Regions from separate parts of the Paenibacillus sp. FSL P2-0136 genome, predicted to be linked through region 2. Evidence: riboswitches for the same ligand, from Rfam matches in the RefSeq annotation. Region 2 holds a riboswitch; each other region holds the start of a gene.
The links. A riboswitch is a leader RNA that binds a small molecule or an ion and turns the genes downstream of it on or off. The one in region 2 is predicted to bind cyclic di-GMP.

Region 1 (3,242 bases), 300 kb from region 2:
CGTAGGAGTCTGGGCCGTGTCTCAGTCCCAGTGTGGCCGTTCACCCTCTCAGGTCGGCTACGCATCGTCGCCTTGGTGGGCCGTTACCCCACCAACTAGCTAATGCGCCGCAGGCCCATCCCCAAGCAGCAGATTGCTCCGCCTTTCATTCTTCTCTCAGGAGAAAAAAGAAATTATCCGGTATTAGCTACCGTTTCCGGTAGTTATCCCAGGCTTGAGGGCAGGTTGCCTACGTGTTACTCACCCGTCCGCCGCTAAGTCTGAAAGGAAGCAAGCTTCCTCTCAAACTCCGCTCGACTTGCATGTATTAGGCATGCCGCCAGCGTTCGTCCTGAGCCAGGATCAAACTCTCCAAATTGGTATTTAGAAAGAGCGATTGCTCATTTTGAAACATCTGACGAGAATTTACATTCTCATTTTTGGATCTCACCGAAGCGATCTCCAGATACTCACTCGTTGTTCAGTTTTCAAAGATCAAGCTCGTTGTTAGTGTCGATGTTGTCGTCACCAGCAACTCTTATAATATATCACGTTCATCTGAGCAATGCAAGCTTTATTTTTGAAATCACTTATTTAAGTAATCTCTCATTTCCTTTGCCGCTCCAACAACGCTTATTTATAATAACCTATCCTTCTATTAAAAAGCAACCTTTATATAAATAAAAATAACCCGCTTAATGACTAAGCGGGCTATTCTCAGATAATGCTATAGTTACAGCTATTCTTAGTAGAATTTCGCTGCAGTATATTTGCTTGCTGATTTGATCAGTTCTGTTGATGCTGTTTTCTTACCCAGACCTGCATCCACTGTAGTATCAATCGTCACCCATTTGCCGTTCAGGAACACTTCGTTCCAGGCATGGTATGAAGTTACATAGCTTGTATTCCCCATAACCAACTTGGTTGGAATCCCTTCACTGCGGAGCATAGTAGCGAACAAGGAAGCGTAATCGTAGCAGATACCTTTGTTGGTAGCCAGTGTGTTGTCGTTGTTCGGAATATAATCTGTGCTTACGCTGTTGGCCAGAGAGTAGTCATATTTCACGTTAGCTACGATGTAATTATAGATAGCCTTAACTTTGTCTGCATCTGTGGTCAGACCCTTTGTAAGCTGTGCTGCCTTTTGAACGGATTTATCGGAAGAACTCCACTTTACATTCTGTACAGAGCTCAAATATACGGCATTCACATTGCTCATTGAGAGAGATACAGTCTCGGAAGATAGTACTTTGTATTTGTTACCGGTAGTATTCTCAAGAACGGAGACCTTGTAAGAGCCATTACCTTGTTGCAGCGGGAACGTCTCGGTCGGTTTGGAAGTGTATAAGTTGTAAGTATAGCTGTTATTGTCCTTGGTAATCATGAGCTTCATCTTCTTGTCCTTAGGAACATCGTACGAAACCCCGATAACTCCTTGATCAAGTTGTCCAACATTTAACCAGCTTGAATCTGCATTTGCTGCTTGAGCAGTGCCTGTCTGCACGGAAGTGACGATCACAAAAAGTGTAATCAGCATTAAATAAAACTTCTTCATGGATAAAACCCCTTTCGGTAGCTGGCTGCCATTCTTACGGGAAGGCCCTTTAGCTTTGCGTCCCTACCTTTCGATAGGTTTGCCGTTATCGTATAAGCTTTATCTGTCCAATCTACTGCCACATAATGACAGATTCAGAATGAAAACAAACAAAAAAAGCCTCTTCATTCGGTAACTGGCTGCCATCCATGACGGGAAGGCCCTGTAGCTTTGCGTCCCTACCTTTCGATAGGTTTGCCGTTATCGTGTATTAGCTTTCATAGTTATAGCTTACCATATCTCAATCTATTAGCAAGACCCAAATCACTAGATTCCCGCAAAAATAGACTAAAATTTTATGTTTTTTGACCTTTCTCAGCATTGTCCTATGACAATCAGGTCAACTTTGCATGAATAATGAGTCTGTGGGTAGGGTTGACAAGCGGATCACAGGTAATGAGGGTCAGAATCTTATCATCATCCTTACCCTTCAGTACTGAAATATCGGTAGGCTCTACAATAGATACATCATATACAACATATTTGTATTCCTGTCCGCTTGTAATAACAGTAATGGCATCCCCTTTACCGACCTCATCCAGTCTGTTGAACAGCCGCCCTGCCGTTCTTGACCGATGTGCCGCAATCGCTGCATTGCCTACCGCGCCAATCGGAGCTGTCTCCTTCATATGCGCCGCCGCATGCTTCATATTGGTCTTAGTGGCGCCCTCCAGTACAGGCAGCTTCAGATCGATTTTATCGATTTCAATAATAGCGGTGATTTTGCCTCCCACTTCAATCTCGGGCGCTGTAGTGGGCACCGGCTCTTCCGCACCAGACTCTTCCGCCAGCAGCTGGGTGACTTCTGCATAAGGCTTGCTCAGATCCTGGCTGGCAGGAGCCGTAGCCGAAGGAACGATTTCACTATAGGCCTGTTCAGCCTCTTCCAGCAGCTTCTGCTGCTGACGGTCCTCGTACCATTCGCTTCCTTTGGGGTAGAGCATAATCAGGACCCCGGCAAGTATAATCAAATAGGATAACTTCCGCATGACAATCGCCTCCGCAACATAGAATAAGTGCTTTCCTCCGCAGAATACGGGGAAGATATACGCTCTCTTTAGAATACCCACTTCCGGCTTCCAAAGAAATTAATGATTACTGTAACAAAGGTAACCAGCACCTTGGCCATCAGCACCTGGACGCCCAGCCGGTCAGTCAGCAGATGAATCAGCAGCACCGAAATGCCCAGCACCATCAGATTCAGCACAATAAATCTCACCAGCTGCATCCGGTCAAAGCGGCCATCCCCGCCTCTGTCCCTTCCCTTGAAGGTCACCTTCTTATTCCAGAAAAAGCTGTTGGCCGTCCCGGCACTGTAGGAAATAATCTGTGCAGGGGTGTTAAGCATCCCCAGGGAATGAAGCAGGGTAAATACCGCAAAATCTATGAACGTGTTAAGCAGGCCCACCGCATTGAATTTCAGAAACTGGATCATCCCTGCCCGCCAAGCCTTATCTTGCATAATCGCTTGCCTTCCGCGTGTCTTCGGCCTCTGCCTCCGGGTAGCCTCGGGTCTCGCGTACGATATAAAGCGGTCTATCCTTAGATTCATCATAGATCCGTCCGATGTATTCCCCGATCACGCCCAGCAGCATCAGCACAATGCCGTTAAACAGCAGGTTCACCCCGACAATAGATGCCCAGCCCGGCACAGTCCAAGAGGTGAAGA
Region 2 (3,242 bases):
GCGTCTCAGCCACAATACCTTCGCCAGGGAAGGCTGCATCGCCGTGCATCAGCACAGCCATAGCCTTGCTTGTGTTCAGCTTAGGCAGTCCCGGAGCGTTGCGTTCTTCCTGTGCGGCGCGTGTGAAGCCCTCGACTACAGGATTGACGAATTCAAGATGGCTGGGGTTATTGGCCAGCGTGATCCGGGTACGTACGGTTTCGCCTTCGCGGACGGCACGGTCAGCCCCGAGATGGTACTTCACATCACCGCTCCACCCGTAAGTCACGCCCATGGAGCCTTCCGAAGGGAACAGCTCTTTGTTCGGCGAATGATGGAACTCTGAGAAAATAATATCATAAGGCTTGCCCAGAATATGGGCCAGCACATTAAGTCTTCCGCGGTGGGCCATACCCATCAGGATATGCTCGGCGCCGTCATGCGCGGCAGCCCGCACAATCTCATCCAGCATCGGCACAAGGGCATCATTGCCCTCCAGGCTGAAGCGCTTTTGGCCGACGAAGGTCTTGTGCAGGAAGGTCTCGAAATGCTCCACCTGAACCAGCCGCTTCAGCAGCTCTTTGCGTTCTGTATTATTCAGCGGGGCAGGGGAGGTCATCGATTCCGCCTGGCTGTTGAGCCAACGCAGCTCGCGTTCATCATGCACATGCCCGAATTCATAAGCAATGGTCTGTGTATAGGCCTGGCGCATTCTGTGGACGGCATCCATCGCGGTATGCACATCCGCAGGGGCATTATCCCAGATCAGCGAAGCGGGCAGGGCATTAAGATCCTCACGGGTAAGCTCGTAGGTCTCCAGCTCCAGCCATTTGGCCATCGGGTTCGTGCTGCGCTCCAGCGGGTCAATGTCTGCGGCCATATGGCCATATATTCGAATATTGGCGATCAGCTTCGAGGCCTTGACAGCCTTCTTGAGCCACTCGGCATCTGCTGATACGGCAGGCCTTGGAGCCCTCTCGGCATCGGGTGCCAGTGGAGGGGGGCCGGATACGGTGAAGAGATCGCGGTAATGCTGTTCAACAGAAGAGGGGTCCTTGACAAATTGCTCATATCTTTCTTGGATGTAGCCCAGGTTGGGGCCGTAGTATTTGCTCCATACTGTGTCGTTATAGGGCTCTTTGACTGCCATGAATAGGTCCTCCTAACGGATAAACTCCACGCGAGGCATCCAGTGTGCCACTTGGCGGAGCTGCAAATGTTTGCGGTTTCATTCTCATCCTATTGTGCTACTTTCCGGCGGGGTAATCAATTCATACTTTCGGTCAATCCGTTCGCAATTTGGCATGATTCATTACAGTATTCATACGGAACTATCATAAATAGAAAAAACTCATATAACAGCCCGTTATACATACAAATGGGTAATTGTCTCTATACGATGTTGCGTGCAGCGGCAAGTCGGGGCGGATGGGGTTCCCTTTAGTATAATTAAACTATTAGCTAGTGTTTGAACTTGGAACTGGAAATATTTATACAAGCCGCTGGCAATTTCAGCTAAGTTTCCTCACATTTTTTCATAAAAAAATTCCAGAAAACGACACACTAATTGCGTATGATCTTGTATAATGTTATTGCGGAGAACGGTTTCATCGATTCTTGCCAGATCCTTTCATGATGGAAAGGGTCCAGTAAAAGGTAAACCTGCCGAAAGACAGGGGCACAAAGTCTCGGATCTAAAGTAGAAATACTACAAAGTAGCAATACTACTATGATGGCCGGACTGCCTGGGGACGCGAAAATTCTAGGAGGAGATTTCTTGGATATGTCCAACCAGGGGAATGACGAGCTGCAGGCAGTAGATCTGGATTTAGAATGGGTGCACTTGCTGATGTCTGCCAAGCAGGCGGGGATCGCGGCGGAGGATATCCGCCGGTTTCTAAGTGAGAAGGCGCTCCAGGCGATGTAAGGGCGGTCATCATTGTTCGGATACATACAGAAAAGGCACAGCGTCCGGTACGCTGTGCCTTTTCTGTATGCCGCTTGAAAGGCTGCCTTCGCCGAAGGCGGCCTCCCTGCCGTGCGGAATCTTCCCTGTGGCATATAATGCCCGTCTAGTTGTCCTTTTGTTCCATGCGCCATTTCTGGTAATCGAGGAATTCCTTGAATTCGCGTTTGCTTATACCGGAGGCCATGGCCTCCTGAACAAGCCGGAACCATTCCCCGTCCAGAGCCTGTTCTTCCGTCTCTGCCAGTCCGCCATACAACAGTGCATGAATGGATACCTGAAGCGCGTCAGCGATTTTTTCGATGAATTGAATGGAGGGGTTGGATTGAATGTTCCGTTCCACATTACTGAGGTATGATTTCGCCACATCAGCCTTATCGGCAAGCTCGGATAACGAATAGCCCTTCTCCAGCCGGAGTTTGTGGATGCGGCTTCCCATAGTATCTGACACGATTACAACGCCCTCCGTACTTTTTTTGGTGAAAAATAAGAAGTTATATGCTTTGCGCTATACATTCTCCTTATCTTTCTCGTTGAAACGGTACCGCCCGTTCAAAGTAAGCAAAGCCGTTTTCTCTTGTCAGTATAACAAAAATCCGCAAAACGGACAAAAATCCTTGAACCCGGCAGCGGGAAAAAAGAAACGGCATACCCGGCCCGGATGAGGGAGGATATGCCGTCTTGATGGATTGCTGAAACGCTGCCTTCCTAATAAAAGGTGGCAGCAAAGCCATTTTCACTTGTATAGGCTGGCCCCTGATCTACTTGGCTTCTCCCACTCCTTGAAGAGCATCGAAGGTCCAGTTCAGAGCTAAGCCGTCACCCTGGAAAATGTTCTGATCGAGCGTGTTGTCTACGAATTCGAAGGCGATCTTGAAGGTCTTGGACCCGGCGGCGGCAATCCCTCCTGGCAGTACACCTGCTGCTACGAGATCGTAGCTGGGGGTATTTTTCAGATCCTTCAGGGAGATCTCGGACAGCACATGACCGCTTAATGATCCGCCGGTGTACGTATTATCGAGGAGCTTGACCTTGAAGTGGTCTCCGAGATCCTGGCCCGCGTTATCGCCCTTGGCATCGGTCACGGTGTAAGTGGTGGCAAGCTTGAGGAATTTGATATCCAGTGTGCCGTCATTGGACAAGGTGAAGGTGCGGACGGTGTAGTCTCCCGGCTTCAGATTCGTCAGCGCTACCGGAGTATTGAAGGAAGAGCCGAGCTTCAGCGTACCCGCTGCGAAGGTTGCCGTGCTGGTAGCTGTGGAGCTGAAGTAAGCGAAGGTGCCCCCGCCGATTAAAG
Region 3 (3,242 bases), 720 kb from region 2:
ATTGTCGTGAAGGCAGGCTACCGGCAACCAGGATTCAACTGCTGCCGCGCAAGCATAGCGGCGGCCCGGCTCCCCTTGCCGCTACAACAAGCGGCAATATCGGATCTTTAGCCGGGAGCTTCGCCAGCGGGCGAAGCGGATATAAAATCACAAGCCTGTTATGAAATGGAGCGGAGAGGAATTTTGGAGCTGTAGGAGCGTTAGCGTCCGCCTTTGTCTCCGGATGTTATCTGCTGCAAGCAATATAATCAACAACATCTGGAGACAACAGCGGCCGTAAGCCCAAAATTCCTTGCAGCGACCCTCATAACAGGCGGGATTTTAACTCACAGCTCCGCAACAAGAAATACCCAATAACAATACGATATGGAGGGTTCACTATGAAACTAGTACTTCTATCAGGCGGCTCCGGCAAGCGGCTCTGGCCGTTGTCCAATGATTCACGCTCCAAGCAATTTCTGAAGGTACTGGCAAGCCCGGCAGGTGAACCGGAATCAATGGTACAACGGGTATGGAGACAGCTGGAGGAGAACGGCATGGCCGGGTCCTCGTATCTGGCGACCGGGCGCAGCCAGGTGGAGATGATCCAGAGCCAGCTCGGCAGCGAGGTGCCGATCATCGTGGAGCCGGAGCGGCGGGATACCTTCCCGGCTATTGCGCTGACGGCGGCCTACCTGTATTCCATCGCGGGGGTGTCCCCAAGCGAGACCGTGGCGATTCTGCCGGTGGACCCATACGTGGAATCCTCCTTTTTCGAAACGGTGCTGCAGCTGGAGAACACCATGCTGGTGAGCGGGGCGAACCTGGCGCTGATGGGCGTAGTTCCCGAGCATGCTTCGGAGAAATACGGCTACATTATTCCAACGGGCGCAGATGCGGGAGCGAATGGTTACCTGCAAGTGAGCCACTTCCAGGAGAAGCCGGACCGCATCCAAGCTGAGGAGCTAATCAGGCGGGGAGCGCTCTGGAACTGCGGAGTGTTCGCCTTCCGTCTGGGTTACCTGCTGGATATACTGCAGCGCAAAGGGCTGCCGCTCAATTACGAGGAGCTGCAGAAGCAGTATAAGCTGCTGTCCTCGATTAGCTTCGATTACGAAGTGGTGGAGAAAGAAGAGAACATCGTCGTGCAGCCTTACGCCGGATTCTGGAAAGACCTGGGCACCTGGAATACGCTGACCGAGGAAATGACCAGTAACCATGTCGGCAAAGGCTTTATCACCGCTGACTCCGAAGGCACCTGCCTCATTAACGAGCTGGATATTCCAATCACGGTAATCGGGGCGAAGGATCTGATTATCGCCGCCAGCCCGGACGGCATTCTGGTGACACACAAGGCCGAGAGTCCGCGGATCAAGGAAGTGCTGAAGACTTTTGAACAAAGACCGATGTACGAGGAACGCCGCTGGGGCCACTACAAGGTGATCGATTATGTGAAATATGATGAGGGCAACGAGGTGCTGACCAAGCGGATTTTCATCAATGAGGGCAAAAATATCAGCTACCAGCTGCATCACAAACGCAGTGAAATCTGGACCTTCGTCAGCGGGGAAGCCAGCATTGTCATCAATGAGAAGATGCATAAGGTGAAGGCGGGAGATGTGGTGCGGATACCGGAAGGGACCAAGCATGCCATTCTTGCTCTTACCGATGTGGAGTTCATTGAGGTGCAGACAGGGTCTGAGCTGGTAGAGGAGGACAATATCCGTATTACTCTGGACTGGGAGGATATCGCTCTACATCAGTTCATTTCGTAGGTCTAACTTATCTATTTAACCAATTGTTACAATTTTTAATCAGGCATTTAGAACTATTTTTCAGACAAAATTTGTTTTTACTCTACATTAAATTTGCATATCGACGATACTTACGGTAAGAGGGATTGATCCTTCCAAAACGACAATGGCAAACCTAATCGAAAGATAGGGACGCAAAGCTATAGGGCCTTCGCAAGAGTGGCAGCCTGGCTACCGAAAGGAAGAGAATATTGTGAAAACTTACCGTAAGTCTCGTTTGCTCTGCGCTGTGCTGTCGCTGGCCGTGGTATTGTCTGCTGTACCCGTGGGACTGGGAATCGCCCCGTCCACTGTCAAGGCTGCTTCCTCTACAGGAGCGCCCGTGAACCCTAATGCCTCAGCCGAGGCGGTCAAGCTGCTGAACAGTCTCTATGAGATCTCCGGGAACGGAATCATTACAGGGCAGCATGACTATTTCGAAAGTCCGGATGAGCTGAGCAACAAGCTGAAGGGAACAAGCGGACAATACGCCGCACTGCATGGGTATGAGCTTGGAGCAATCGGTGGACAGAGCGAGAGCGGAGTAGCTGCACAACGCAAAAATATCGTCTGGAGTGCAACGAACTGGTCCAGAGCGGGCGGCATTGTCGCCATGACCTTCCACCAGAGTCTGCCGGGCACCAAGTACGAATGGTCCAATGTGCAGAAGCCAATTACTCAGGCGCAATTTAACAAATACGTAACCCCCGGCACGCCAGAGTATAATGCTCTAATCACTGATCTGGATAAAGTAGCTGTCTCTCTGAAAAGTCTGCGGGATGCTAAGGTTCCGATCCTCTGGAGACCGTACCATGAAATGAACGGCGGCTGGTTCTGGTGGGGCAAGAAAGACAACTTCACTGCACTATGGAATATTATGTATGACCGGTTCGTGAACGTTCATCAGTTAAATAATCTGATTTGGGTATGGAACCCGAATGCGCCGAATGCCAACTCTGATCCCTATGCACGGACCTATCCGGGCGCGGACAGAGTGGATGTGCTGGCAGCAGATATATATAATAACGACTACTCGAATAAATATCATGATGATCTGACCAGCCTGGCTGGCGGCAAACCGATCGGCATCGGCGAGAACGGCGAAATGCCGAACATCTCGAAGCTGAAGCTGACCCAGCAGAATTACGTGTTCATGATGAACTGGGGCAAGATGCTCTATGAGAATAACAGCACGGCTACGATCAAGAATTTCATGAATGACAGCTACACACTGACCCGTGACCAATATAAGGCCTGGTCTGCTCCGGCGGCGGCTCCTAAGCCAACGGCAACGCCTACCGCAACGCCGACTGCAACACCAACACCAACGCCGACTGCAACACCAACACCAACGCCGACTGCAACACCGACACCAACGCCGACTGTAACACCAACGCCGACTGCAACACCAACCGTTGCGCCGATTCCGAAGCCGGTCCCAACCTCCGGTGATACGGACAGTAAGCCTGC

Region 1: it holds a riboswitch for cyclic di-GMP, as region 2 does, so the genes downstream of both, NYE26_RS01640 (transglutaminase-like domain-containing protein) here and NYE26_RS00380 (anti-repressor SinI family protein) in region 2, are expected to answer to the same signal.
Region 3: it holds a riboswitch for cyclic di-GMP, as region 2 does, so the genes downstream of both, NYE26_RS03390 (PA14 domain-containing protein) here and NYE26_RS00380 (anti-repressor SinI family protein) in region 2, are expected to answer to the same signal.

Annotation. Positions count from the first base shown of each region.
Region 1 covers NZ_CP150244.1:392,467-395,708, reverse strand. Annotated here, with positions in the region: rRNA gene NYE26_RS01645 (16S ribosomal RNA) at 1-358, opposite strand, end outside; gene NYE26_RS01640 (transglutaminase-like domain-containing protein) at 725-1,534, opposite strand; cyclic di-GMP riboswitch class I at 1,548-1,628, opposite strand; cyclic di-GMP riboswitch class I at 1,702-1,783, opposite strand; gene NYE26_RS01635 (class D sortase) at 1,909-2,562, opposite strand; gene NYE26_RS01630 (GtrA family protein) at 2,631-3,035, opposite strand; gene NYE26_RS01625 (glycosyltransferase family 2 protein) at 3,025-3,242, opposite strand, start outside.
Region 2 covers NZ_CP150244.1:92,910-96,151, forward strand. Annotated here, with positions in the region: gene NYE26_RS00375 (2-oxoglutarate dehydrogenase E1 component) at 1-1,129, opposite strand, end outside; cyclic di-GMP riboswitch class I at 1,625-1,728, shown strand; gene NYE26_RS00380 (anti-repressor SinI family protein) at 1,763-1,906, shown strand; gene NYE26_RS00385 (helix-turn-helix domain-containing protein) at 2,052-2,384, opposite strand; gene NYE26_RS00390 (TasA family protein) at 2,707-3,242, opposite strand, start outside.
Region 3 covers NZ_CP150244.1:814,360-817,601, forward strand. Annotated here, with positions in the region: gene NYE26_RS03385 (sugar phosphate nucleotidyltransferase) at 381-1,754, shown strand; cyclic di-GMP riboswitch class I at 1,892-1,972, shown strand; gene NYE26_RS03390 (PA14 domain-containing protein) at 1,987-3,242, shown strand, end outside.